4 regions of the Gluconacetobacter entanii genome follow, and region 1 is predicted to be linked to each of the others. Evidence: riboswitches for the same ligand, from Rfam matches in the RefSeq annotation. Region 1 holds a riboswitch; each other region holds the start of a gene.
The links. A riboswitch is a leader RNA that binds a small molecule or an ion and turns the genes downstream of it on or off. The one in region 1 is predicted to bind cobalamin.
Positions count from the first base shown of each region.

Region 2: linked by a shared signal. The riboswitch ahead of HNH97_RS12230 (DUF1636 domain-containing protein) and the one ahead of HNH97_RS15655 (carbohydrate porin) in region 1 are both predicted to bind cobalamin.
Region 3: linked by a shared signal. The riboswitch ahead of HNH97_RS01025 (TonB-dependent receptor plug domain-containing protein) and the one ahead of HNH97_RS15655 (carbohydrate porin) in region 1 are both predicted to bind cobalamin.
Region 4: linked by a shared signal. The riboswitch ahead of HNH97_RS13555 (DUF2147 domain-containing protein) and the one ahead of HNH97_RS15655 (carbohydrate porin) in region 1 are both predicted to bind cobalamin.

Region 1 is NZ_JABJWD010000107.1:1,648-9,722, reverse strand. Features, by position in the region: gene HNH97_RS18035 (hypothetical protein) at 1-819, shown strand, start outside; gene tetH (thiosulfate dehydrogenase) at 932-1,729, shown strand; gene HNH97_RS15675 (substrate-binding domain-containing protein) at 1,738-2,772, shown strand; gene HNH97_RS15670 (TQO small subunit DoxD) at 2,785-3,894, shown strand; gene HNH97_RS15665 (CbtA family protein) at 4,588-5,388, opposite strand; gene HNH97_RS15660 (CbtB domain-containing protein) at 5,402-5,614, opposite strand; cobalamin riboswitch at 5,944-6,175, shown strand; gene HNH97_RS15655 (carbohydrate porin) at 6,332-7,969, shown strand.
Region 2 is NZ_JABJWD010000068.1:18,599-26,800, forward strand. Features, by position in the region: gene cobN (cobaltochelatase subunit CobN) at 1-1,608, opposite strand, end outside; gene cobW (cobalamin biosynthesis protein CobW) at 1,708-2,775, opposite strand; gene HNH97_RS12230 (DUF1636 domain-containing protein) at 2,772-3,182, opposite strand; cobalamin riboswitch at 3,360-3,630, opposite strand; gene HNH97_RS12235 (histidine phosphatase family protein) at 3,649-4,188, opposite strand; gene HNH97_RS12240 (CbtB domain-containing protein) at 4,566-4,790, shown strand; gene acuI (acrylyl-CoA reductase (NADPH)) at 4,847-5,833, opposite strand; gene HNH97_RS12250 (NAD-dependent succinate-semialdehyde dehydrogenase) at 6,175-7,617, shown strand; gene HNH97_RS12255 (nitroreductase family protein) at 7,744-8,202, shown strand, end outside.
Region 3 is NZ_JABJWD010000003.1:226,916-235,117, forward strand. Features, by position in the region: gene HNH97_RS01025 (TonB-dependent receptor plug domain-containing protein) at 1-1,702, opposite strand, end outside; cobalamin riboswitch at 1,822-2,040, opposite strand; gene HNH97_RS01030 (PadR family transcriptional regulator) at 2,184-2,666, shown strand; gene HNH97_RS01035 (DUF1700 domain-containing protein) at 2,669-3,241, shown strand; gene HNH97_RS01040 (GIN domain-containing protein) at 3,260-4,045, shown strand; gene HNH97_RS17695 (hypothetical protein) at 4,076-4,297, opposite strand; gene HNH97_RS01045 (ABC-F family ATP-binding cassette domain-containing protein) at 4,501-6,123, opposite strand; gene HNH97_RS01050 (TonB-dependent receptor) at 6,676-8,202, shown strand, end outside.
Region 4 is NZ_JABJWD010000078.1:6,010-10,500, reverse strand. Features, by position in the region: gene HNH97_RS13565 (uroporphyrinogen decarboxylase/cobalamine-independent methonine synthase family protein) at 1-984, shown strand, start outside; gene HNH97_RS13560 (aromatic ring-hydroxylating oxygenase subunit alpha) at 992-2,080, shown strand; gene HNH97_RS13555 (DUF2147 domain-containing protein) at 2,151-2,624, opposite strand; cobalamin riboswitch at 3,011-3,245, opposite strand; gene HNH97_RS13550 (hypothetical protein) at 3,439-3,924, opposite strand; gene HNH97_RS13545 (hypothetical protein) at 3,905-4,420, opposite strand.

The DNA.
Region 1 (8,075 bases):
CACCGCGGCCATAACGCCGCATTGTTGCGCAACAGGGCCAATGAGTTTGTGGGGGCGTGCCTGTGCGCCGTGTTTGCCTGGTGCCTGACGGGTCCGGTGCACGCGCAGGGCGATCCCCAGGGTCTGAGCGCTAATTTACCCGTCAGGCTCAAGGACGCCTTTGTCACGCCGTCAGGACATGTCGCGCTGCAAACGGCCGAGCGCGTGAGTATAGCCGGCGACGGGCGCTACAGCGCGCGGGGTGGTCCGGCCATCAAGCTGGGGCTGCCCGGCCGGATCGAACTGAGCTTTGCGCCCGTGCGTCAGTTCGGCGACGCGTCAAGTGTTCATGGCAATCTGGCGGGCGCGGAAGTGGAATGGAACTTCCGCCAGCAGGGGCGCTACGTTCCGGCCATGCTCATATCGCTCATCCGCCAGGAGCCTTATGGGGGCGGCCATCAGGGACCACGCGACAGCGTCCAGTTCGTTGCGACGAAATCGCTTGGCCGTTCCAGGCAAGCGCCCAGGGTCGGCATAGAAATCGCCTGGACGCGATCCTTCAGGGTTCGGCCTGACGAGCGGCCGAAACGATGGATGGTCGGGATGGTCAGCTCGCATCTGATAGGGCCTCGAACTGCGCTGGTCGCCGATGTGGTGCGTCAGCAGCAAACCAGGCAACGACGCCTGTCGAGCTTCGTTGATATCGGCTTTAACCATATTCTGGAGCCGGCAGTAACAATAAGCGGTGGTCTCGGGGGCGGTGTCGCCAGCGATCGTGGAGCTGTGCGGGTTTTCATCGGCCTGAAATGGACCTCCGGGGTGATCTTTCAGGGGCTATGACCGAAGTCACATCGACGAGCGATCAAGAAAATCGAACGTTTCGTGCTTTCAAATGAGTTGGTTCAGGTGATCAAGAGAAGCGCATGATCAGGCTCTCCAAAGGAGACCGACTATGAACGACATGACTTCAAACCTTCGCGCCGACCGTCGCCATGCCCTGCTGGGCCTGATGGCGGCCACCGCCGGCGCCACGATCGCCACCACTTCCACTGCCTTGGCAGCACGATCTTCCTCGTCCCATGCGGACGGAACCGGCAATCTTGCCGTGCTGACCTCGCAGCTGGCCAGATCCCCGCGCCGCCGCGATTTCAGGACCGTGCCGATGGTGCTCGACGACCCGCACATGTGGGACGCCCAGGCACTTGATCTGGTGATCGCCTATCGCGGCGAGCGGAAGCAGGTCTGGGACAACACAGCAATCGATAGCCCCTGGCTCAACCTGATGCGCAATTCCGTTAACGCACAGGTGTTTTCGTTCAGACACCCGGACTTTCTCGCGGTGTCGGCCACGCATGGCTCCGCTCACCTTGCCCTCTATGACCAGACAATCTGGGACAAGTATCAGCTGGCGAAGCTCGCCGGGCCGGCCTTTGCGTCAAACACGCTTATCAAAACGCCAGACGGTGCTCTCGATGCTTCGGCTCACGAGGATACGAAAGGCCTTTTCGGAGCGGCAGGCAACACGATCCCGATTTTGCAAAAACGCGGCGTCGTCTTCATGGCCTGCCACAACGCGATCTGGGAGCAGACGGGCAAGCTGATCGAGAAAGGTATCAATCCCGATCGTCTGTCACACGAGCAGATGGCCGCCGAACTGACCAATCACCTGATCGACGGCGTCGTCCTGACCCCCGGCATCGTGGCAACGATCCCTGAACTGCAACATGCCGGTTTCGGCTACGTGAAGTGAGAACGACCATGACACCGTCAAGAATAAGAAAAACCCTGTTGGCCACAGCTGCGGCGACTTTCGTGCTGTCGACTGCTGCGGCGTTGGCCGATCCGGTGCAATGGAACGGCAAGGCGCAGACCCCGCATTACGCAGAAGACGTGTTTCCGCCGTGGCAGCACGGCCAGAACAACGACGCGACACGGCGCGGCTTCGAATTCACCGTCCCGGAAGTCGATGTTCTGGCCGATTTTCATGGCGACATCACGAATCCGAGCCTCGTCCTGTATGTCGGGGGAAACTACTTCTTCGCCATGGCGCCGCTCGTCTCGGCGTTCGAGCATGAGCATCCCGAATTCTCCGGAAAGATCTATTGGGAGACGATCCCGCCCGGATTGCTGATCCGCCAGATCGAAGCAGGCGGGACGATCACCTCCGGCAATATGACGTGGACGGCCAAGCCCGACGCCTATTTCGCGGGCCTCAAGAAGATCGATCAGTATATCAAGAGTGGCCTGCTTGCGGCGCCTGCCGTGCCCTATGTCACGAACACGCTCACGATCATGATTCCGAAAGACAATCCCGGCCACGTCGAATCCCTGAAGGATCTCGGCCGCCCGGGCATCAGGCTTGCGATGCCCAATCCCGAATTCGAGGGCATCGCGCGCCAGATCGAGGCATCACTGGACAAGGCGGGCGGCAAAGCTTTGGCCAACGCCGTCTACAAGACGAAAATTGCCAACGGCAGCACGGTCCTGACGCATATTCATCATCGGCAAACGCCGTTATTCCTGATGCAGGGCCTCGCTGACGCCGGTGTGACATGGCAGTCCGAAGCGATCTTCCAGGAACAGACCGGGCACGCCATCAGCCATGTGGACATTCCCGCCGATCAGAACAGCACGGCGATCTACGCGGGCGCGATGGTGAAGGGGGCCGCGCACCCTCAGGCCGCAAAGCTCTGGCTCGATTTCATCAAGTCGCCAACCGCCTTGGCGATTTTCGAACGCTACGGCTTCAAGGCCTATCACGGCGGCAGCATGCCGGATCACGACAGCGAGTAAATGGAGGCGAACATGAGTATCACACACGCATCAGCGCAGCGCGCCGTTTTTGGCGCCACCGCCCGACCCCTGACCGAAGCCGAGCGTAACTGGCGCATCGGCGGCCTCGCACTGCTGGCAACGCGGGTCATTCAGGGGTTCATTTACTGGGGCGGCGGGTCGCGCCGTTTCATCTATGCGCCTTCCAAGCTCGACGCCTGGGGCGGCCACAACTGGATGGCCAACAAATTTCAAACCGCGATGCCTGGGGCGCTGTTCGGCTTTGAACACGTCATCTCGTTCCTGTTGAAGCATTTCTGGCTCCTCTACACAGGTGTCATCGTCTTCAGCGCCGCCGAGCTGATCGCCGGTGCCGCGCTGATGGCAGGGTTCATGACCCGGGCGTCCGCGCTCGTCTCGATGGGTTTTTCCGTGATCCTGATGGCCATGTTCGGCTGGCAGGGCGCGACCTGTATCGACGAATGGACGATGGCCGCGTGTAACCTGGCTATGGGAACGACCCTGCTGCTCGGCGGATCGAGTGCTTTCAGCCTCGACAATGTGTTGCTGGCCCGACGTCCGCGTCTCGCAGACAGCGCCTGGTTTCGTTGGGCGAGCGGCGCGCTTCCGCTTCCGCTGGCGGATATTCCATTCCGGAACCTGACGCTGGCTTTGTTCGGCTTTGTCCTGATCTACAACGTCAGCACCTACAGCTATTTTCGCGGTTCCGTCGTTACGCCGTTCCATAGTGGGCCGGTGAGCCCGACGAAGCATCACGTGACGCTGTCCAATGCGGTCGTTCTCGCTGATGGCGGTATTCGCGTTCATGCCTATCTGGATGCAGGAACGCCTGAAGCACCCGTGCACATCGTTGATGCAGCCGTTATCGGGCCGGACAAAGTGATCGCAGAACACTGGGATGCCAAAGCTCTGTCAGCCCTGACGAAGCAGAACTTCGATAATGATTACGCCTATAACAAATTTGGCCCGGGGCCCTACGGTATCCGTGCGCCGATGGGGGCGAAGGCGACCATTACCCTCCCGTGGGTAACGCAGGCCCATACGCCGGCAAACGGATCGGTTATTCGCTTCACGGATGTCGACGGGCGTATATTCACGGCACCGCTTGGTGTTTCTAAATAAGTCTTGCTACAAGGCAGGAGACTGGCGCCGTTGGTTCTTCCGGCGGCGTCTCTCATAAGGAGCACGCGCCAAGCGCGCGTACATCATCGATCAAGTTTGGTATGATATCACCATATGACGCGCGTAGACTTTAACCAAGGCAGATTAAAACTCGTCTGCGTCAGATTTTATGGCATTTACAGTCAAGCGGCGGAAACTGAGCCAGCAATCAGATAGTATAGGCAATGCAGACTGGCCCTCGGCCAGCGGTCGCAGGTTCTCTCGGATCATCTTTTCGGCGCAGATCTAGGATCATTGCAACGATGCCCAGCAGTGGCATGCCGAGAAAGCCACAGAATAATATGACGGTTATCACGCCGTGTGTGGCAATTTCGTAAAACATCGGGCGTGTTCCTTTGGATAGAGTGACTGTCCGATCAATCTACCTATCGGTGCCCACTTAAAACATTCTTCATTTTCTACTGTTTCAATCTACCACGTCGAACAATTGAGTCCCTGTCTGCCTCGAGTTCATGACGATAGCACCTTCGAAACTGAGCGCTTGCTGCGGATAGATCACTCGTCACCTTTTTCCGAGCGCAGGTTACGAGAGACTTACGCGACCTTTTGTAAAACTACGGCCGAAAGGGATGCGCCTCAGCCTACAGCTAAACCTTACATGATAGTTCGTTTAACGTTCTCTCTAAGCGTACGTTAAATGCACTTTCGTGTAGTCACCCCATTAAGCTGAATGTTAGCGCCATTACGATATCCAAACCGGTTTCGATTTGCATATTCAGTAAAGGCACCGAAACCCAGACCCAGTGTGGTCCACATGATGATCTGCATGCCTAAGGAATCAATCCTGAAATTCCAGAGCAAATCAGCAGGGAAATTAGAGGGGACTTCATTAACCGCAGGAAGTAACTCGCCTGTTGTAAAGACAATCAGAATATAACACGCGCCTGCAAGATAGGTTGCCGTCCATGCATTATATTGCTGACGTAAGCGTCCCTGAAGCATTGTGGCTGCGATCATCCCCAGTAGGGAGACCAGCATCATTATAAAATACAATTCTGTCCGCATGCCAATTGTATCCGGGTTTCCTACGGATGGCGGGTTGGCAGGATACTTGATGCTTGGCACCACATATACGGCAATAATCCCGGTTATCGCCAGCAGAACAGACACAACACGAGGGTCTGTGCTTTTCATGCGCCCATTTGCATAAGAAAATACAAGAGCGAAAAGCCCGCCAAACGCTGTCGAGTAAACCATTACACCTGTGAGCAATCCGTAACTGGCTTGAAGTTTCCGGCTTACAAGTTCCGGCTCTTCAACATCATGGATGCCTCGCTCCAGATCTGCCTTGGCTTTAGCCTCGTCCATGGCAGATTCAAATGCAATGGCATGATCGACCTGAGGTTCTCCAAAAACTTTTGCGAAACTGAATACCAGAATGCCGGCCAGAAAACCGACGAGCATTCCGCGAATAAGTAGGGTGCGGACCATCATTCTGTTTTCCATGTCAGTGGCAGGGGAAACCCAGAAGATGGCGACTGTCATGCACCCACTCGTGCACATACATGCCAGGAATAATTGATGTCGCCCCTTCCTCTGCGCCGACAAAATAAAGGGCCAGCAGCATCAGCAAGCCGAAAACCAACCACGGCGCTATCTCCCTGACGGGAATAGGCGCGGGAGAGGGGATAGCGTGGGAACCTATTGCAGTATCAGACATTTTATACGACTCCTCAGGAAAAATGCGTCCTGTTTCGCTCGGAACGGAGCCATGCGCGGGTCTGACTTTCGGGTAGAAAATTGTGTTCTACACCTGCTTACAGTGGCGCAACCGTGCCGGGATCTCACCGGCTTCCGCGTTTATGGCCTGCAGGGGTATAATCTACTCTCCCTTAATCTAAAACTCCTAAAAGAGCATAGCCTGACATAATTTGACATGAACTGCCACGGCTGCAGGTGAAACGCCGAAGCGCAGGCGGTCAATATCCATCAGGAAGGGATTTCTCTAATTATCCTGTCTTGCCTTTTTGGGGATAAGAATTTTATAACACTGTCTATCAAGTCGACGGTCCCGTGCGAACGGGTGAAAAGGGAATGTCGTATAACTCTGGCTGGGGCAATTTCCCCGGGAGTTCAGTCGACAGCTGCCCCCGCAACTGTAGACGGCGAGCATTGTGTCCTCAGCTACCAGATTGGGTAGCAGCCACTGACTTCGGTTGGGAAGGCGGATGCAACGTGGTGACCCGTGAGTCAGGAGACCTACCGTCGAGTTCAGATATGTCGCCGGGCGGGTGGAGCCGGAGGCGGATCAAGGCGTGATGCATTTTCTTCTTTGACGCTCTGTCGCGATGGCATGCGTGTTTGTTTCCCAGTCGGGAAATGACTGCATTCGGAATTGTTGCTCCTTTTACCGACGCTTCCCCGACAGGCTCCCTCCATGACATTTCTTGACTCTCCGGGCGTTACGCGACGCTCGGCTCGTGTGCTTTTTATCAATTCCACTCTGGTAGGAAGCCTCTTCGCATACTCAGCCGCTTATGCTCAGGCTCCTCAGACCCAGATCGAGGAAGATCGGGCGCGCCTTGGCAACTCCACTCCGCTGGTTGAGCAGATCGACCCAGCAACCATACGTGATTCGGAGCGCGCGCAAGCCGATGCTGCGGAGAAGGCGGCTGGTGACGATAAACTCGACACCAGTGGTAACCTGCTAGGCAATATGTGGGGCGCGCGGTCATGGATGTACAAGCACGGCATCAGCTTCGACATCCAGGAAGTCGATGAACTCTGGGGCAACGGGACTGGCGGTTCGGCTTCTGGTAATGATGGTGCAGGCGGATCAGGCACCGGCCCGTCCTACGACGGTGTAACCATGCCCACGCTGACCGTCGATACCGAGAAACTGTTCGGGCTGAAGGGCGGGCTGTTCAATGTCAGCGCACTGCAGACACGCGGGCGCTCGATCTCGCAGGACCATCTGGCCAATTTCAACCCTGTCAGCGGATTTGAGGCTGACCGTTCCACCCGCCTGTTCGAACTATGGTACCAGCAGTCTTTCCTTGGCGGCAAGCTGGACGTAAAGATCGGCCAGCAGGATCTTGATACCGAGTTCCTGATCAGCGATTACGCCTCGCTTTACCTCAACGCCAATTTCGGCTGGCCCATGGCGCCCTCGGTCAACCTGTATGGCGGCGGGCCGTCCTGGCCGCTGTCGTCTCCCGCCATCCGGATCCGCTACCGGCCGAGCGAGAAGTTCACCTTCATGTTTGCCGCAGCGGACGACAATCCGCCGGGTAACCGCTATAATTCTACCCCCATCCAGCAGGCTACCGGCTCCATCAGTGGCTATAATTCCGATCCCACCAGCCAGACCTATGATGGCGCCAACGGCACCAATTTCAACATGGGCACCGGTGCCCTGCTGATGACCGAACTGCAATACGCGCTCAACCCGCAGCCGGCCGACATGTCGAACGTGACCAAGAATCCTGGCCTGCCGGGCGTGTACAAGCTGGGCGGGTTCTATGATACCGCGAAGTTCGCCGACTATCGTTACAACCGCAATGGCGGTTCGTTAGGAGCAGCAGTGGCCAACGCCACTGCTGCCACGCCACAAAGTGACCTGACCCCGCGCTGGGACCGGGGTAACTGGATGGTGTATGGTATCATCGACCAGATGATCTGGCGGCCGTCGCTCACATCGGCCCGCTCGGTGGGCGTGTTCGTACGCGCCACGGGTAATGGCGGTGATCGTAACCAGATCAGCTTCGCTATTGACGCCGGCCTGAATCTTAAGGCGCCGTTTAAGGGGCGCGATAACGACACGATCGGTCTGGGCTGGGGCATTGGTCGCGCCAGTTCCGGCCTGCGGCAATTTGACCGCGACAGTCAGACGCTTGTGCAGGGCAATGAAAACCATCTTGAACTGACCTATCAGGCGCAGGTTACGCCGTGGATGGTCATGCAGCCTGATTTTCAGTACGTATGGCACCCTTCGGGCGGCGCGCCGGATTGGACCGGTTTGCGCCGCGTAGGTGACGAAGCGATTTTCGGCCTGCACAGCAGCATTACTTTTTAAGTATAAATACACGAACAGAAAGTACTAATTTATATTATTGTTAAATCATATAAAACGTATGAATATGATAAGACGTAGAGTGTACTTGGCCGTCTGATCAGCATTG
Region 2 (8,202 bases), on a different contig from region 1:
CGTGCCCAGATGGACCATCGCGTCGGCCCGCACCCCATGGCGCAGCCACAGGTAGAACGCGACATAGGCATGGCGTGGCGGCGTGTCGGGGTCGTGGTACCCACTTTTGCGGTCCAGCTTCGACCCGCGATCAGGCTGCAGCGCCATCGTGACATGGCCTAGCGTCAGGTGACGCAGGCACAGCGCCCCATCCACCACCGCCGGGTCCCCGGCCGGCGCGCCCCAGCAGGCGAGCAGGGCATCGCGTGCCTCCGGCGGCAGGGTGGCGAACAGGGTTTCATACTGTGCCAGTGTCATGAACGGCGTGGCCGGCGCGCGCGCCAGCAGGTGCGCCAGCGTGGTACTGTCGGGCGGGGTGTCGTGACCCGTGTCGTACCCTTCGGCGCGCAGCAGCGTCAGCAGGACTGACAGGCTGGCGAAACTGTCCAGTCCCACGGCATGGCCCGCCTGCCCGTCGCCACCGCCATCACGCTGTGCGCCGGGATAATCCGACAGGACGATCGCCACCCGCCGCGCGGCGGGCGACAGGTGGGCCAGTCGCGCCCAGCCTTTGGCACGGGCGGCGACGATTTCCAGCCCCGGGGGATAGGGGACATGGCGCGCGGGCAGGCCGGGGGCCGTTTCCTCCTTGAAGGAGATCGGCGCGCCGGGCATCCGCCCGTCAAGTTCGGGCAGCACCACCTGCATCGCAAGGTCCGCCTGCGACAGGCCGCGCGTGCTGTCGCGCCATGCCGCCTGCGTCACGCCGGGCTGCAGCGCCTGGATCACCGGCACATCGGCGATATCGAGGGCGGAGATGTCCGTCTCCTCCCCCCGCGCGGAAAAGAACGTCACGTTGACGATGACATCGGGCGGCGCATCCGTCAGCCAGTCGCGCACCATCGCCGCACATGTCCGGTCCTTGAGCGAGGCGACATAGAACAGGTCCGCCCCGATCCCGTGGCGCGCCAGCGTGTCCGACAGGGCAAGGATGGGGGCGATGTCACCCGCCAGCAGGTGGCTGCGATAGAACACGACGCCCGCGCGCAGGGGCAGCGCCGGGTCCGCCGCGCGCAGCAGGCCGGCGGGTGGCAGGGTTTCGGGCGGGGACGTGTCCGGCGCCGTCTCCGCCATGTCACCCTGACGCGCGAGGCCGGCCATCACGCGCAGGGCGGCGGCCATGTTGCGTGGCCCCCCCGCGCGCAGCAGCGCATCGAGGTGGTCCAGTGTCGCGGCGGGAATGGTCGACAGCGCGGCAAGGCGCGGGTCGGGGCGTGCATCGCCCGCCACCAGCGCCAGCGGGATGCCACCATCGCGGCAGGCGCGCGACAGTTCCTCCACCCCGTAGCGCCAGTATTCCATCCCGCCAAGCAGCCGTACCACCACGCAGCGCGAACGCATGAGGGTATCGGCCACGTACAGGTCGATCGACATGGGGTGGAGCAGGCGCGACAGGCTGGTGATGCGCACCGTGGCGTCACCCGCCGCCCCGGCATCGGCCGCCGCACGCAGGGCCAGCAGGTCGCTGTCGGAAAATGACAGGAACACGATGTCGGCGGGCGCATGGCCGAGGTCTTCGGCCACCGCGTCCTCGTCAAGGCTGCGGACCTCACGCGCCAGGAGATGCATGTGCGTCGTCTCTGTATTTCGTGCTCATGGTCATCGGCTCATGGCGGTTGCAACGGCATCAGGGGCGTTGATGGAAAATAAAAGTTTTCAGACAGTCTTTCAGGCCTGTTGCAGGTCCGCCTCGATCGTAGCGCGCGGCAGGCCCTTCTGCCCGATGATGACAAGGCTGCCGGTGCGCGGCGCGCCTTCGGGCAGGGGACGGTCGAACTGGTGGCGGAAACGGCTGCCCACGCCCTGTACCGCAAGGCGCATCGGCTTGCCCCGCACTGCGGCGAATCCCTTCATGCGCAGGATGTCATATTTTTCCGCCACATGCGCCAGGTGCGTGACAAAGGCGTCGGCGCTGGCCTGTTCGGGGATGGTGGCGACGAAGCTTTCGAAATCGTCATGCTCATGCTCGCCCCCTTCCGCGTCGTGGTGGGAGGGACGGGCCGACAGGTCATCTTCCGCCGCCGCATCCATGCCGAGCAGGACGACGGGATCGACCTGCCCGTCCACGGCATGCACGATCTTGACCGCGCGGGGGATCTCCGCACGGATCTCGCGCTCCACCATGGCGATCTGTTCGGGCGTCATCAGGTCGGTCTTGTTGATGACGACCATGTCCGCCGACAGCAACTGGTCCTCGTACACTTCGGCAAGGGGATTGTCGTGGTCCAGTGACGGGTCGGCCTGGCGCTGGCGTGCAATTTCGTCCGGGTCATCGGCGAAACGCCCGGCGGCGACGGCGGGGCCATCGACCACGGTGATGACGCCATCGACGGTCATGCGCGTGCGCACCGTGGGCCAGCCAAACGCCTTGAGCAGCGGCTTGGGCAGTGCAAGGCCGGAGGTCTCGATCACGATATGCTCCGGCGGCTCGGCCCGGTCGAGCAGGGCCTCCATCGTCGGCAGGAAATCGTCCGCCACGGTGCAGCACAGGCAGCCATTGGTCAGTTCGACGATATCCTCGTCCCGGCAGCCTTCCACCCCGCATGAACGCAGCGTCTCGCCATCAATGCCCAGCGTGCCGAATTCGTTGACGACAATGGCGATGCGCCGCCCGCGCGCCTGCGACAGCACATGGCGCAGCAGCGTCGTCTTCCCCGCGCCGAGGAAGCCGGTGATGACGGTGACCGGCACCTTTGCACGGGCGGCAGGGGCACGGGAGGGGGAGGGTGTGGTCATGAACTTTGCTCCGTCAGGAGGGAGGCGGGAAAACGGCCCAGCACCATGTCCGACAGCGAGGCCGGGCGGCGCGAGGGCATGACGCTGCCGCTGCGTGAGGCGGCATAGGCGGCAAGGTAGGTCATCAGGTCGTCGGCCTTCTCCGGGCCGAGATGGCCGAGCAGCCATCCCCATTTCCCCGGCATGGCGACGATGGCGGTGCAGCCACGGTCGCACGCGGCAAGGCATCTGACCTCATGCACCACGACACTGGTGCCCTGCGCGCGTTCGCGCATCGCCTCGTGCAGGTCGCGCCCGGGTGGTGGCGCGCCGACCGGCAGGCCGCGCAGGCAGGTGACGCAGACATGGATGTGGATGGCAGGGGTGTCGGAACCCGGTGGGGGAAGGGGGACGTCGCCTGTGGTCATTGCACGTTCATCCTGCGCTGTCGTCGCCTCATCCCGGATGGGGGATGTGGACATGGCCGGGGTGCATCGACCGTGCGGCATCACGTACGATGCGCGGCGCGGACATCAGGACGTCATCGCATTCCAGGCACCCCGCCGGACCTGCGACACCAGTAATCGTGCCATGTCCCGCAAGGGCGGGGCATGACGATGATGGCAGGTCTCCTGACTTGTGGCCGGGACAGGGACTGGGGTGTCCGTGCCCGCGCATCCGGCGTCTTCCCGGCCATGGGGGCCAGTGACGTGCCGCGCCATGTCGGACATATGCCGGACACGGGCGACCTGCCGGGCGCTTGACGCCACTTACAGTTGCGGGGGCAGCGACGGCATTGTGTGCGGCGGCCTGCCGCGCCACGCACCGTACTTCCCTGTTTCATCCCTTGCGGGAACCATCACGCGGGCTTTTATACGCCCCCGCCATGCAGAGTCAAAACGCTGCAATCCCCCCTGTTTCACGCACCCGCCATCGGTTGTGGAATGTCAGGACGGTCCGTGTGCATGGCGCGATGTCGAGGGCCGCGAACGCCGCCGCATCCGCGCCAAGCGTCGCCAGCACAAGCGCGCGTATGACCAGCGCATCCGCGACAAGCGCCATTTCCCCGCGATCGGTGGGACAGCATGACAGCCATGCCGCCGCGCGCGCCAGCACGTCGCGCAGGCTTTCGCCCCCCGGTGGGGCGAAGTGCGGGTCCGTGATCCACGCCGCCATGTCCTGTGCGGGCAGGTCACGCAGGGCGCGCCCCTGCCATGCGCCATGGTGGCGCGCGCGCAGGGCGCGGTGGGGCAGGGGCGTGCGCCCGGTCCAGCACCCGACCTGTGTGGCAGCGTCATCGCCACAGGTGACGGGAGTATCCGTACACCAGCGCGCGGCCTGTCCGGGGGGCAGGGCGGGCAGGTCGTCATGGGTGGGAATGATGGCGCGGCGCAGGCAGTCGGGCGCGGGAAGGGACAGGCAGGTCAGGTGCATGGCAGACTTTGGTTTCGTGTGCAGGAGAAGGCGTGTTCTTTTTTTGAAAAAAAGAACCAAAAAACTTCTGTTCTCTTAAGGGATTGTCTGAAAATGCCGTTCGGAAGACATCTGGTGGATTTATAAAGGTTTTTGGTGAAGCTTTTTTCAAAAAGCTTCAGATAACATTGCTTTTTGAAAAAGACGCCACCCAGAACTTTTTATGTTCTCCTCCGTCAGCCCGCGCGACGCAAACACTCTGCGTTCTTGCATCCACAAAGGGAAGTCATGGTTCCCTGCCACCGACCATGCATGCCCGCTGCCCGGTGTGAAGCGTTTGCCGATGGTCGTGAAATCGGTTAGTCGGGGATCACGACTGATCAGGGAGTGCATTTGCCATGAACCACACATCTTCCGTCCTGCCCACGGGCGGCCTGTCCTCCGCACCTGCCGCGATTCCGGTTCGTGACCTGCTGCCCTGGGCGGCGTTCGGCCTCGTGATCGCGTCACTGCTGCTGTATTTCGTCGGCGCGGAACAGGGCGCGACCTCGCTGGTGTCGGGACATTATGTCCATGAATTCGTCCATGACGGACGCCACCTGCTCGGCTTCCCCTGCCACTGATCCGTTCCGGCGCCTGCCTGTCCTGACGCCCGTGCGGGTGTCAGGACGGTGCGGGCCTACCCCTCGCGCGTGTTGACGACGATGCGGCCGCGGATGTTGCCCGCAAGCAGTTGCGGCGATGTCGTGATCGCCTGTTTCAGGGTGATCTCCGCGCAGATCGAATCGACCAGTGCGGGGTCGAGGTCACGTTCCAGTCGTGCCCATGCGGCCATGCGCTGCTCCCGCGGGCACATCACGCTGTCGATCCCGCGCAGGGTAATGCCACGCAGGATGAACGGCGCGACCGTCAGCGGCAGGTCCATCCCCGCCGCCAGTCCGCACGCGGCGACAACGCCGCCGGGCCGCATGCTGGCGCACAGCGCGGCAAGCACCTTTCCCCCTGCGACATCAATGGCCCCGCTCCACCGTGCGCTCTGTAGCGGGCGGGGGGTATAGGTCAGGGCCGAACGTCCCACGACCTCGGCCGCGCCCAGCCCGCGCAGGTAGTCCGTCAGGCTGTCACGTCCGGTCACGGCCACCACCCGATATCCCAGACGCGCCAGCAGGGCGATGGCGATGCCGCCCACGCCGCCCCCCGCCCCGGTCACGACGATGTCGCCATCGCCGGGGGTGACGCCCCCCTTCTCCAGCGCCATGACACACAGCATCGCGGTATAGCCGGCCGTGCCGATGCCCATGCACTGCCGCGCGGAAAAGCCACGCGGGCGTGGCAGCAGCCATTTGCCATGCACGCGCGCCATCTGCGACAGGCCACCCCAATGCTCCTCCCCCAGTCCCCAGCCATTGGCGATCACCTGGTCGCCGGGGCGATGGACGGGGTCGTCCGAGGCGAGGATTTCCCCCGCCAGGTCGATGCCCGGGATCATGGGGAAACGCCGCACCACCGGGCCACGCCCGGTAATCGCCAGCGCGTCCTTGTAATTGAGGGAGGAATAATCGACGCGTACCGTGATTTCGCCTTCTGGCAGGTCGGCGGGGTCAATGCTGCGTACGCTGGCGCGCGATCCCGCGCGGGTCTTGTCGATCATGATGGCGTTGAACATCGGCGCGCTCTCCGGCGGGTCATGGCAGGCAGGGATGTTCCCCTGTCCAGATTGCGGTCCGTAACCTGTGGCGGATCAGGATAAAACGAACAGATATCAATAAGTTGTACAATTTCAGGAGAGGTCGTCCGCCGCGCCCCGTCCGCACATGGGGGCCGTGTGGGCACGCGGCCGCCGGGCGTGCGGACGCGCGATAGGCGCAGGTTTTGCGACGCCTGTGCAGCGACATCCGCGTGAACTGTCTGTTTTGTGATCTGGATATGTGCTGCGCTGGTGCGCTCATGCGAATATGGCGCGACATGTGCGCACATGATGGATCGGGTAACGAAAGCAGGAAACCGATGACAGCCTATTGCAACACACAGCTCTATATCGACGGGTCATGGACCGATGGCGCGACGGGATGCACGATCGACGTGATCAACCCCGCCACGGCGGAGGTGATCGGCCATGTCGCCCATGCCACGGCGCAGGACCTGCGTCGTGCGCTGGATGCGGCGGCCCGTGGCTTTGCGACGTGGAGTCGCACCTCCCCGCTGGAACGCTCTGACATCCTGCGCCGGGGGGCCACGCTCCTGCGGGAACGCAGCGGCGACATCGCGACCCTGATGACGATGGAACAGGGCAAGCCCGTGGGCGAGGCACGGATCGAACTGCTGGCCGCCGCTGACGTGCTCGACTGGATGGCCGAGGAAGGCCGCCGCACCTATGGCCGCATCGTCCCCGCCCGCACGCCGGGCGTGATGCAGGAGGTGATCCGCAGTCCCGTCGGGCCGGTGGCCGCGTTCTGCCCGTGGAATTTCCCCGTCAACCAGGTCGCGCGCAAGGTGGGCGCCGCGCTGGCGGCGGGATGTTCGATCATCGTCAAGGCGGCGGAGGAAACCCCGGCGTCGCCCGCGGCCTTCATCCGCGCGCTGGCGGATGCGGGTGTGCCGGCGGGTGTGCTGGGACTGGTCTATGGCACGCCTGCGGAGATTTCGGAGACGCTGATTGCCGATCCCGTCATCCGCAAGGTCACGTTTACGGGGTCTACCCCGGTGGGCAAGCACCTTGCCGCCCTTGCGGGCGCGCACATGAAGCGCGCGACGATGGAACTGGGCGGCCACGCGCCGGTCATCGTCAGCGCCGATGCGGACATGGACCGCGCGGTGTCGCTGCTGGCGGGGGCGAAGTTCCGCAATGCGGGGCAGGTGTGCATCGCGCCCACGCGGTTCCTGGTCGAACGTCCCGCCTATGACACGTTCGTCAGCCGTTTTGCCGAGGTCGCATCGGGCCTGCGCGTGGGCGATGGCCTGGCGGAGGGGACGCAGATGGGGCCGCTGGCCAATGTGCGGCGCGTGGACATGATGGAAACGCTGGTGGCCGACGCGCTGGAACAGGGTGCGCGCCTTGCCGCCGGGGGCAAGCGCATCGGCAATACCGGCTATTTCTTTGAACCCACGGTCCTTGCCGATGTCACGACCGACATGCGCATCATGAACGAGGAACCTTTCGGCCCGATCGCGCTGATGGCGCCGTACGATACGCTCGACGCCGCCGTGGCGGAGGCGAACCGCCTGAATTACGGTCTGGCGTCGTATGCCTTTACCGGGTCGGGGCGCACGGCGGCCATCCTGCGTGACCAGATGCGCGCGGGCATGCTGACGATCAACCATATCGGCCTGGGCCTGCCGGAAATCCCGTTCGGGGGGATCGGGGATTCGGGCTATGGCTCCGAAGGCGGGACGGAGGCGCTGGAGGCCTATCTGGACACGCGCCTGGTGACGGTGCGGGCGTACGGCTGACGGAACGTTCCGGATCAGGCGTGCGCGTAAAAGGGGGCTGGTGTGACATCGCGTGGCTACCGCTGCGCGATGTGATCGTGATGAGGTAGCCTTTCATTTGTCCTCGTACAAGCAAGGGGTACCGCCATGGTGGATGCACCGACTTCATCTTCATCGCTGGCCGACCTGTGGAAAGCACGTTACCGCCAGCCGCCGCCCGATGTGGCATTGCCCGAAAACACGGTCGTGCGTGGCCTGATGGCCCATCGTTCCGTGCGCGCCTTCTCCCCGGCCCCCGTGCCGCAGGGCGCACTGGAGGCGGCGATCGCGGCGGCGCAGTCGGCATCGAGTTCGTGCAATTTCCAGGCATGGAGCGTGATTGCCGTCACCGACCCGCAACGCCGCGCGCGCCTGGCAAAGCTGGCGGGGGATCAGGCCTTCATCGCGCAGGCGCCGCTGTTCCTTGTGTGGGTGGCGGACCTGTCGCGGCTGGAACATGTGGCCGATGCGCGTGCGCAGCCACATGTGGCGCTGGATTACCTCGAAAGCTTCACCATGGCGGTGGCCGATACGGCATTCGCGGCACAGAACGCGGCGGCGGCGTTC
Region 3 (8,202 bases), on a different contig from region 1:
AGGCCTCCACCCCGTACATCCGTGCCTTTGCGACATTGGCGTAGGAATAATTGTAATCATACGAAGAATCTATCGACAGGGAGGACTGGATCAGGTTCCGGACCCTGTTGTCATACCATGTCGCACCAAAATTCAGGCGGTCATGCAGCAGTTTCTGTTCCACCCCCGCGTCATAGCCGATCAACTGCTCGGCCTTCAGGTCGGGATTGCCTTTTTCCGAATACCCGACGCCCACCTGATTGACGAAAAGCTGGTACAGGGAGGGGCCATGAAAGCCTGAACCGGCGCTGGCCTTGATGATGGTTCCGCTGCCGGGCACATGGATTGCGGGCGCGACACGCCATGTCACATGGTTGCCGTAGCGTGAATTGGCGTCATAGCGGATATTGGCCGCACCATAGAGGATGTGCTTCCAGTTTCCCTGATACTGCCCGTAACCTGCGGTCGTATCCATGCTGGCGGATGTATCATATCCGCTATCCCACATGTCGGCGGCCGTATGGCTGGTGTTGAACGTATCATGGAAATGTTCGGCACCGATCAGCACCTGACCATACCGTTTGAAATCGAACGTGCCGTGCCAGTCCACCTTCAGTCTGCTGGAGCGGTAATAATCCGGGTCGGGGTTGACCGGACTGCCATAACTTGTCCCCGTCTCCGTCCAGCGGTTGCGGTTGGTCATGTAACCAAGGCCCAGCACCTGATCGAAAAGCCCGTGGAAGGACACCAGATGCGCCGTCCCGCGGACGATGGCCTCATTCTGGTTGGTCTGTTCCCGCACACCTTTATCACCGTACAGATTTTCACTCTGCAGGTCATACAATGAATAGGAATGATTGTTGCCCTGCACCAGGCGCGCCGTCAGGCCAAGGTCAAGATTGCGGGTCACGTCATAGCCCAGCCTGATATTGGCGCTCCGGTTGTCATTGCGGTTGCCTTCGTGCCGCTGCTGATGATCGGCGCCATAATACCGTTCGATATAGGATGGGATATTATTGAATCCCTCCATCCGGTAATGGGACAATTCAACATTGTAATGAAAGCGCCCCTGGCCGCCACGTACGCCAAGGGTCTGGTTGAAGGTTCCGTAACCACCGCCCTCGATACGGACAAACGGCCTGAAACGCCCCTGCCCCTGCGCCGTGGTGACGTCGATGACCCCCGCCATGGCGTCCGCGCCATACAGGCCGCTTTGCGGACCACGCAGGATCTCGATCCGTCCCATGCCATCGGTCACGAACTGACCGGCATCGAATGCACCAGTTGAGGAACTGCCGTCATTGATGTCCATGCCATCAAGGCGGACCTTGACCTCGTTGGGATTATTGCCACGCATGTAGATGAAGGAGACACCACCCGCCCCGCCCGTCTGCACCACGTTCAGGCCGGGCTGGCGTGTTAGGATATCCGTCAGGCTGCGCCGTTGCTGGGTCTGGATCTGCTTTTCGGTGATGATGGTCATGCTGGTGCCGATATCATCGGCCGATGTCGGCCTGCGCGCGGCACTCACGCTGATCTGGTCGGGCAGGCCATCAGCTCCCGGCAAGACAACCGCCTTCGATTTTCCATTCCGGATGACATACTGCCTGACGGCCTGTTTTTGTGGCGTATCCTGCCCGGCGGCCGTATCGGCATGCGCCATGGCAGCCCCCGCTGTCATCAATATGGTCGAGGCAATCAGCAGATTACGGAAAAAACTCATCGGGTCCAGGTCTCGCGGTCACATCATCGTTGCCACGAGAGCGCGTTGCCACAGGCCGTCCGATCCGCACGGGATCCCGTAACACCACACCGTCAGGACACCCCGCCCGACAGTTCCCGGTCGCAACCATCATGACGGCAGGTCTCCTGGCTCACGGCGTGGGGGCCTGCACAACCTTCCCGGAAAACCGCGGTTTCCAGTGGCCCGGATGGTAACATCCGGTAATGCAAGGCCAGACCGTTTACAGTTGCGGGGACAGCAGGAGCATTGGATCGCAATCCGCACTCCATTCCCTTTTCATCCCCCCGAAAGGGGACACCGTCGGGACGGTTCTGATCGGATGGGGCGGTCTTGTCAACCCGGCCTTCCATGGGCCTTCCGCCACTTCGCCACCCGCACCGGACACGAAACAGAAATTTCAAAACAGGTACCTTGCAATGAATGGTTCTGGTTACTATAAGGTAACTGTCTATGCATTCTTATGGCCTATGGTCGAACGTCCCTGAAAAGATGCGCGAACGGTCTGAAAACTGGAAAGGCTGTGGAACCCAACCTTGTTCAATTCAAGAAGGGCGTGCTGGAACCATGCGTACTGGCCCTGTTGTCGCAGGCTGATTCCTACGGCTATGACATCGCCAGCCGATTGTCCGATGCCATAGAAATGGGCGAGGGCACCATCTATCCCCTCATGCGGCGAATGCAGAAAGATGGGCTTGTTTCGACATATTTTGTTGAATCTTCGTCTGGTCCACCGCGAAAATATTATACCCTGACGGAAAAAGGACGTGAAAGCCTGCATGCACAGCGCAGGGCATGGACGACCTTTACCCGGGCGGTGTCCGCCATCCTTGGCGTTCCCCCCACATCCGACAGTGCGACTGAACCATCTTCTTCACCTGCGGAACCTGCCGACATGCACAGGTCCCCCTCGCTCACCGTGCAGAAAAACACCGGGAACACATAGCCATGAACAGCAGACAGATGTTCCTTGACCAATTGCGCGCTGGCCTCAGAGGGCTGCCGCGGCATGTGATTGATGATATCGTTTCTGAATATGAAACGCATTTCGGTGAAGGGCATGCCGCCGGCCGATCCGACAGCGATATTGCCGCCGCCCTGGGTGATCCTGTGCGTCTGGCCCGCGAATTGCGGGCCGAAACGGGGTTGCGCCGGTGGGAGGATGAACGGAACCTGACGAATGCGCTGGGCGCGGTCGTGGGAGTATTCGGTCTGGCGGCCGTGGACTTTCTTGTCGTGCTTCCGGTGCTGACGACACTGGCGGCGCTGGACCTGGCCTTTTTTGTTACCGGGATTACCATCTGCCTGATCGGCAGCCTTCTCCTGCCGCTGGCTGTTGTCCACCTTGCCCCGGATTTCGGCGGCGACTGGCTTCAGGGCCTGCTGGTCAGCCTTGGACTGGCAAGTGGCGGCGCGTCCCTCATGGCGTTATGTGTCCTTTTTACCGTCGGGATGGTCAATCTCCTCGTCCGCTATGGTCGCGCGCACTATCGCCTGATAGCCCCCTCTTTTCCTGCCTGAGTGTAAGGAATTACAGTCATGATCCGCGGTATTACAATGATTGCGCTGGGCGGGGCCGCCCTGTCACTGACATGTTTCGGTATCGCATCGTCCCGTGCCCCGCTGGGATTTCCATTCTCCATGTTTGACGGGACAGGTGACGCCATCTCCTCCCCTGCCGAAACCCGCGTCCTGCCGTGGCCGGGTGGGCATATGCTTTCGATCAACCTGCCCGCGCGCGTGATCTATCAGCAAGCCCCGCAAAGTAGCATCACCGTCACGGGATCGGAGCGTCTGGTGCGTGCCGTCGCGCTAAATGGGGATAGTCTGGATATGCAGGGGAATAAACCCCATGATATTGGATGGCGCAATGACAGGATGACCGTTACTGTCACGTCACCAGAACTCAATACTTTGAAACTTAACGGTTTTGGATCACTCTATTTACGTGATTACCACCAACCCACCCTCACGCTGGCGATCAATGGCGCCACCAGCGTCAAGGGAAATGGACAGGCCGACAATGTCACACTGTCGGTCGCCGGTGCGGGTTCCGTTGACCTTGCGGCCATGGAGATGAAGGACCTGAATGTCTCCGTCACTGGCGCCGGGTCGGTCCGCTCAGGCCCGACCGGCCATGCCGTCATTTCCATAGACGGGGCAGGCTCGGTCAAACTGACACGGGTACCTGAATCGTTGAGCAAGGAGGTAGGCGGCATTGGTTCCATCTCTGTCCCCCACGACGCCATATCGGCACAGGTCAGCAGTCCCCGTCCAGTCCCCTCCCCGACAGATCAGGAACAGGGGGAAAAAATCGCCATGTAGATCCGCCGGGCAATGACCGGCGAACGATTTTCAGGACGATTTCCCCCTTGCAATCCACAGGATAAGGGACGGCAAAAAGAAATAGGACACCACGCCAGCCAGAAGCCAGGGCATCAGGTAAGACATGTCGGTATGCAGTACGAACCGGCAAAAAAGGTTGCCCAGGCCGAGCATGGCGATCACGCAGAAGCACACCCCCGCATTCGCCAGAGGCGTACGGTCATGATTGATTTCCTGAAGTTTCTGTAGCAATGGCCTTACTCCGTAGATCCTGATCCCCACTGTTTCTAATGGGTCGGGCGCGGGTTATCCAGACCACATCGCGCCATGGCCATGCGTATCATAAAAATCCGACTTCACCGGTCCTGTCCGAACATGGCATGGTGCCAGCGCCATCGCTGCCGCAACATCCACGGACGTATCGCCCCCACGCCGTCCTGACACAGCCTGCAGCCTCATGCATGCAGGCCCGGTGCTTCGCGGCCGGTGCGGGCGACATATTCCGTGTAGCCACCGTCGTAGCGATGGAGTCCTTCTGGCGTGAGTTCCAGAACGCGGTTGGAAAGCGCGGCCAGAAAATGACGGTCATGGGAGACAAAAAGCATCGTGCCGTCATAATCGGCCAGAGCCGTGATCAGCATTTCCTTGGTGGCGATATCGAGATGGTTGGTAGGCTCATCAAGCACCAGGAAGTTCGGCGGATCGAACAGCATCAGGGCCAGGACCAGGCGGGCCTTTTCACCGCCGGACAGGACACGGCACAGTTTGTCGATGTCATCGCCGGAGAAGCCAAAGCTGCCTGCCAATGACCGGAGCGCCCCCTGGGGAGCCAGTGGGAAAGCAGTGTTCAGGGTTTCGAAAATTGTAAGATCGCCGTCCAGCAGGTCCATGGCATGCTGCGCGAAATACCCCATCCTGACGCTACCGCCGAGTGTAACCGTTCCAGCGTCCGGTTCGGTCGTGCCGGTGACAAGTTTCAGCAGGGTTGATTTGCCGGCCCCGTTGATGCCGAGCACGCAGCAGCGCTCCTGACGGCGAATCAGCAGGTCGAGGTCATGATAGATGACCCTGCTGCCATAGGCCTTGTCCACACCGCGCAGGTTGACGACCGCATCGCCCGAGCGGGGGGCTGGCGGGAAGGTGAAGGAAAGGGTCTGGTGACGTTTCGGGGGCTCGATACGATCGATCTTGTCCAGTTTCTTGACCCTGCTCTGCACCTGTGCGGCATGGGAAGCCCGAGCCTTGAAACGCTCGATGAAGGCGACTTCCTTGGCCAGCATGGCCTGCTGACGGTCAAACTGTGCCTGCTGCTGCTTTTCGTTCAGGGCGCGCTGCTGTTCATAGAATTCGTAATCACCGGAAAAGCTTGACAATACGCCGCCGTCAATTTCGATCACCTTGTTGATGATCCGGTTCATGAAAGCCCGGTCGTGCGAGGTCATCAGCAGGGCGCCGTCATAGCCAGCCAGGAACTGCTCCAGCCAGATAAGGCTTTCGAGGTCGAGATGGTTGCTCGGTTCATCCAGCAGCATCACGTCCGGTTTCATCAGCAGGATGCGCGCCAGCGCCACGCGCATTTTCCATCCACCAGACAGGCGGCCGACATCGCCATCCATCATCTCCTGGCTGAAACCCAGCCCATGCAGGACTTCACGTGCGCGCCCTTCCAGCGCATAGCCGCCCAATTCCTCGAAACGGCTTTGCACTTCGCCGAACCGTTCGAGAATGGTGTCCTGTTCGTCAAAGCGCTCCGGGTCCGCCATAGCCGCTTCCAGTTCGGACAGTTCGGCCCCGATCACGGCCACGGGTCCGGCACCGTCCATCACCTCGGCAACCGCACTGCGGCCCGCCATCTCCCCCACATCCTGGTTGAAGAAACCCACGGTGATGCCGCGCTCGATCAGGACCTGTCCCTCGTCGGGTTCCTCCTGCCCCGTGATCAAGCGGAACAGTGTTGTCTTGCCGGCCCCATTGGGGCCGACCAGCCCGATTTTCTCCCCCTGCCGCAGTGCCGCCGAAGCGTCGATAAAGATCACGCGATGGCCGTTATGCTTGCTGATACTGTCGAGACGGATCATGGGGCCCCAGATAACGAAGGAGAGAGGAAAAGCCGGAGCGCCCTTATCGCGCCCCCCCCACGCATCGTAAATAGCGGGAGTGACGACCGGCAGTTACATCGGGGGAGCGATGCCGGAATAATCGGACATTTCGCCACCTGTCAGTCCAAAACCGGACAGGTTGCCCCCTGAACTGCAGGCACGTCAGGGACGCGGTAATGTCACCCGTAGAGTTCGGACGCCAGCAGGTTCTGAATGCTCAAGGCATTCAGAAAACTGAAGTCATGCAGTGCAGCCGCGGACTGTCCGCCCTTGCGGTCATGCGCACCATATTTTTCGATCCGATCGCCAGTCGTCTTTCAGTGCCGGTTTTCCAACGCTCCATATAACTATTAAATATAGTTATATTATTGTTTAACTTTCTTCTTGTTGTTTTCTATATTCAACATATAATTCGTTTTTAAGTTTATTGCACTTTTTCGTTCGTCATTAATTGTTGCTGATTTCGCCTTCGTTCGCCAGTGAATATGCGTCGGAGGCAGGTCGTGCGCCACATGCAGGAGCAGTTTGGGCATGTTGATCAGACTTGACTGGAATTTGCACCTGCCTGCACTCAGGCAGTCATTACCCATGGCATTGATAACCCTGCCATTAGGGTTCAGCTTTGGTTATTCAGGCAAAGCCTATGGCAAGGAAATGCAGATGTCCCCTGACACGCATGAAACGACGCCAGAAAGCCACCACGACCATTCCCATATGGCAGGAAAAAAGACTGCGGCAGGTCATCATGCTCACGGGGATAACAAGAAAGATTCGAAACAGGAAAATTCAAGCAGCGCACCGGAGGATATTGTCGTCACCGCATCCATGAGTGCGGGAGACCGGAAAATGCACGACGTCATGATGAAGACATCACGCTTTGGTGACGTTGTAACCGGCAAAGAGGCGCAAACAGAGCAATTTACGACTTTGAATGATTATTCTTACAAAGTTCCTGGATTTCGCCCCAACACGACAACACCACATTATTCACGCATGTCAATTCGTGGCCTTGGACAGCCCATGTCTGGATCGGCAGGCATCGGGTATCAGTCGGAAACGGCCTTCGTCGTCGATAATGTTGCCTGGTTGCAGCCTGATTATCAGGCTGGCGACTGGAGCAACATCAGTTCCTTTGAAATTGGCTATGGCCCCGGGGGCACCGCAGGCGGCCATAACTCCGACGTCGGCATAATTTCCATCATGACGGCATTGCCCTCTTTCAAGCGTAGCACCCAATATGAACAGACCGTTGGCAATTATGGCCATACCAATGAGAAGCTTGACAGTACCGGATCTATTGCAGGCGGGCATCTGGCGTATCGTATTACGGGATATTACGATAATGCCGATGGCTGGGTTCATGACATACTAAATGGAAAGCGTTATCAAAACATCAATCGTGGCGGCGTGCGTGCGCAGTTGCTTGGGGTTGGTGAAAATTACACTGATCGATTTATATTTTCCTACAATGGGTCAAGTGAATATACCCAGTATGGTGAATCCGCCGGAACCGGCGGCGCAACTGCCCCGATTGGGGACTCCGTACTGGTTTACGGAAACGGACAATATGCGGGCAGTTATGCTGCAACCTTATTATCCCGCCTTCATACATCCGTGCTGACATATAACCCGTATCGTCCCGCCCTTGCGGATCCGGGCAAGGAACAGAGCAACGTATATACAGCGTCAAACGAACTCAATTATCATATCGGACGAAATACACTCACATCAATCAGTGCTGTCGGCCTTTTTTCCGGTGTGAACAGTGGCACGACAGATAACCAGAACGTCTGGATCGGCACCGGCGGGGAAATGGACGATTATGGTGTCCAGGGATCAGAGGAACTCAAATTTTCTTCGCCCCAGAACGATAGGATCGCATGGACTGTCGGACTGTATGGAGTAGACAATTCAGCGTGGAACCGTATGCATCATATTTCATTCGGACGCGATGCCGCGGCATGGTATTCGCAACCTGCTGCCGTCACCGGGCTGACACAATGGGAAAAGAACTACAACACAAATATTCAGGCTGCCGCCTTTGCCCAGACCGTTATC
Region 4 (4,491 bases), on a different contig from region 1:
CTTACGGCGACACTTGGTTTTCCCGATGCTGATGAGATGCGTGGGGTGCGATGCCAGCACGCGGCAGGCATTTCCCATATCGCTACGGCCAATAGCCCATGGCGGGACAGGGTCGTGCAGACTGCCCGCATGTTTGGCGTGGGCACCGACAATACAATCACAGCCTGTGATCCGATGCACCGCAATTACAGAAAGCCCATCCTCAGACCGGGGCAGGCGTTCCATCTTGCGCGCAACTGGCCTCGCGACGCATTTCTTGCAGTGGAACAACTGGGTATCAGCACCCGGCCTGTTCTGCTGGGGCCGGTCAGTTTCCTTGCATTATGCGGCATGGCAAAGGGAGACAGTGTCGGCCAGAGCCTGATGCGCCTGCTACCTGCCTATATTGAATGCTTCGAACAACTGAACAACGCGGGATGCTTCTGGGTCCAGATTGATGAGCCAATCCTTGCCCATCCTGGCCTGCCCGCAGCCACGCTGACCCATATGGACGTTGCCTGGCATGTCCTCAGTGAAGCATCAAGGGCCACGTCACTTGTTCTGGTCGGGGGCAGCGGGGGCTTCGGGCGACATCTTCCTTTCGTGCTGCAGCTACCTTTTGGCGGCCTGCATGTGGACGTTGTGCATGGCTATCGCGATTTCGCGTATGTCCTGCAGCATTTCCCGGCGTATCGCTGGCTCTCGCTGGGGCTGGTCGATAGCTGCAGCGCGGCACCTACCCACATCGGCATGGCGCAAGGCATCGTGGAACAGACGCTGCGTTCGCATCGGCCGGATCGTCTCATGATCGCGCCATCGGGTGCGTTAAGTGACAGGGATGGCCTGGCTGATCCAGACATCATGAGCGTCCTGCGGCGGAAAATGTCCGAAATCGTGGCCGTGGCCAGCCGGCGCACGATAGCACGTCGCAGCGCATCCATCCGCGACTTTTGCGAAAATGATATCCGTTTTGTCCCATGCGCTGATAACAGCGTGAGACATTGAAAATATCATGACAGGAAATACATCGGAAACAGCCGCCCTGGATGGGGCTGCTTTGCCACAACAGGACATCCGTCGTGTCCGCAGCAATCCGGATTTCTGGTATCCGGTTGCATGGTCTCGCGAGCTTCGTCGGGGCAGGGCGATTGGCGTACGGTACGCGGGGCAACCCATCGTGGTGGTCAGGCCCGAGGCCGGGGCCATCTTTGCGCTGGATGATGTTTGCCCCCACCGGCAGTTACCACTCAGCAAGGGAGAAGTGTGTGGAGATTTCATTCGCTGTGCATACCATGGACTGAAATACAGTCGGCGTGGCCAGTGTTTTTCCCCCGGCATGAAGCTGGAAAACGAACCGCCACGACTGCGGACATGGGCATGCCGGGAGAAGGACGGCCTCATCTTTGTGTTCATGGGGGATCTGGAAAAATCCGATAGCATTGCGCTGCCGGACATTCCGCGTGTCCGTGACCCCCATTACCGCACCCGCCGGTTTGGAAAAGTCGTGCAATGTCACTACAGCTTCATGCATGAAAACCTGATGGACATGAACCACCAAATCTTGCACAGCCGACTGGTCGGAAGCATGAAACCACGGTTTCTAGGCATGGATCGGGGAGAGGATTTTGTGGAGGCCCGCTATACCTTTGCCCGCACGTCTGGCAGGCAGCCGCTGAGCGAGGCCCTGATTTACGGGCAGCGTCGCAAGGATGGCCGGGATTTTGCCTATCGGGATGTCATGACCATCCGCACGCAGTATCCCTATCAGACATTGCGGATCTCGACGGAGGGGATTGATGAACCGGTCATGGAACTGTGGATTGCATATGTGCCACAGGACCGGGAAGAACTGACCAATCGCGTATTCGGGCTTCTATCCATACGCAGGTTGAAAATACCATTTTTACTGGATCTGGCGTGGCCGCTGCTGATCGCCTTTACGGAGCGTGTTTTCACAGAAGATCGCGAAATTGTTGAACTGGAGCAGCAGGCCTGGCGGGAGCAGGACGGCGACCGGAATCAGGAGGTCTTTCCAGTTATCATGGCGCTGCGCCAACTGCTTATCCAGAATGGCATGCCGTCCCGGAAAGATATCGGATAATAAACTGATAGATGCTCATGCCCCGTCTCAAGGCGCATGGGCATCTTCTCCTGACCAGGCACCACGCCGATCAGGTGCTCATTTTGCAGTTCGGGCCGATATGACCGCGATAAGGAAGCCATGTCTGTGTCTGTCCGAACATCGGAATCCCAAGATAGCCCCGTAGCTTGAGTTGTCCGGACTGGTTAACCCACATGCGCGCTTGATAGACATGATTGGTATTGGGGTCGAGAATGGACCCGTTCCACCGATCTGGTTGATCCGGATCCGGCACAAAGTCCCGCAGCATGGGCAACCCACATTCCGAACGGCCCGTCTGGTCGCGTGGGATGTCATCACTATAGTTCAGGCCAACCAGCTTTCCACACAAATGGTCGCCACACCGTGTGATCTCGAAAACACCCTTGTGATTTTTGGTGACCCATTGCCCCAGAACGGGGGGCGGAACTGTTGTCGCTGGAGGAACTTGTGCGTGAACAGCAGCCCCTCGAGTCATGACACTGAGTATTAACGAGACACAGGTTGCTTTTTGCGCAATATTCATGATGTGTCTTTCGTCGCTTCGTACGTGACTAAAATTATGGAACATCGGCGGATTTATCGGAGAATTCGGATCGAAAAGCGCATGATTGATGCCCCGAGGTGCGCGCCATGGGAATGAGCGGCGAGGGTGCTATCTACGGCATGGACGTTTTCCATGAAGTTCTTGTCGCGCCCGCTTCCCACTGCCGCCCCGGCCTGAGGGGCCCAGTACGAGCCTCCAGCAACACTCGGGCGCTCCAGGCCGGTTGGCAGAAACGCGGCGGTCCTACGATGCCGCATCACGATGTCTCCGCCAGAAACAGGAAACATCGGGAGCATTGATCGGCCGCATTGGTCTTCCCATGACGCATGGGAAATCTCCTGCCTTCGGTGCATCCCGCCCGACGACGTGGTTTGCAGACGATGGCAGGTCTCCTGGCTCACGGATCATGGCCAGCCAGTTCATGCCTTCCCATTCCCCAAGGGAAACAGTGGCTCACCCGCAGGTGAACGAACTGGTGGCATACCGCATACAGTTGCGGGAGCAGCCGCTGACTGGCTCCCGGAACAGAATTGTCCAGCCAGAGCGTTACAGCGTTCCCTTTTAACCCGCTCGCGCGGGGCCATCATCAATCAAGGGTCTCATTCCATTATGCGCGAAGTGAGAGGAACGCCCAATTCCTCGAAACGCGATGCCGGCCTGCATGGAACGAAGAGCTTGTTGATGCCAATCAAACTTGTCGCTCCGATCCAATAAGTGTAGGTCACTCAGTGTCTTCATCTTCGAAACACGCGGGCGGGGATACGCGCCCGCGCGTTAGCCACTATGTTGTCAATCAGGCGTTCGGGCTTGATGCGCTATACAAGTGCATGGCGGCGTCACGCGCGCCAATTGTCCATTGCGCGGAAATATAGGCCTGAAGCAAGGCCATGAGCGCCTCGACCCCGTGCGTGTCCGATAAATCGCGGGCTGTATCCACATAGGCGAGAGCTTCTAATAGCAGGGGCGAAAACAGTTCCTCAAGATAGTCGCCCCGCGCCTTCGGCGCAGCGGGTAATCGGCCAGCGGAAGGTACCAGACGTAGGAATGTTTCAAATCCATCCGCACGAATGCGGTCTTCCGGATTGGGGGCAGGGAGTTCAGTCTTGGCTATTGCCTGAATTACATCTTCCCGCAGAGGTGCGGATTCCATAAGGCGGGATACCGAGACAGAACGCTGACGTCGCCGCTGTTGTATGAGAATAAAATCAGGCGAAGGGACGGGAGAGGCCATTTTTCGTTTCACCGGGAATCGGAGCGGATTAACTGGAAAGATCTGCATCGGACAGGCCTTCTTGAGTCAGGATGCGAGCATCCTCGTCACGCCATGCCGCGATCATGTCTGGGTTCTGACTGAGCCATCCAATTCTCTCGGCACAATATACAGGAACTCTGAATTTCTGGCCGCGCTGATTGTTCAGGATTGTTCCTGTCTGGTGCAGGCGCCCGTCTCGTGTCCAGAAAAGACGCTCCTGGTTGGTGATCCCCAGAATCTGTCGAACCTGTCGCGGCGTAAACGGACGAAAAGACAGCGCGGTGATCTGTTTTTCCACCGAGTTGGCAATAGCCTCCAGAGCATCTGTCCTTTCACGCATAATGGCGGCTATAAAGCGGGCGAAAAGCTGCTTTACCTCTGGTAGCCGCAGGCGAAGGGACGAGGATTGATCCAGACAGGCCGCAATAAGCATCCGAATTGCAACAACCGGCTCTGGCTCCGTAATGGTCGCCATTAGGCGCGACGCAATGGAAGGGAGTACCATGCTCATATCTGTGTTCATGGATATTTCTTTTTATCAGAATAAAACGTAGGTACCTGTGTCCTGGGGTCAGGAAAGTACATGCGAATTAT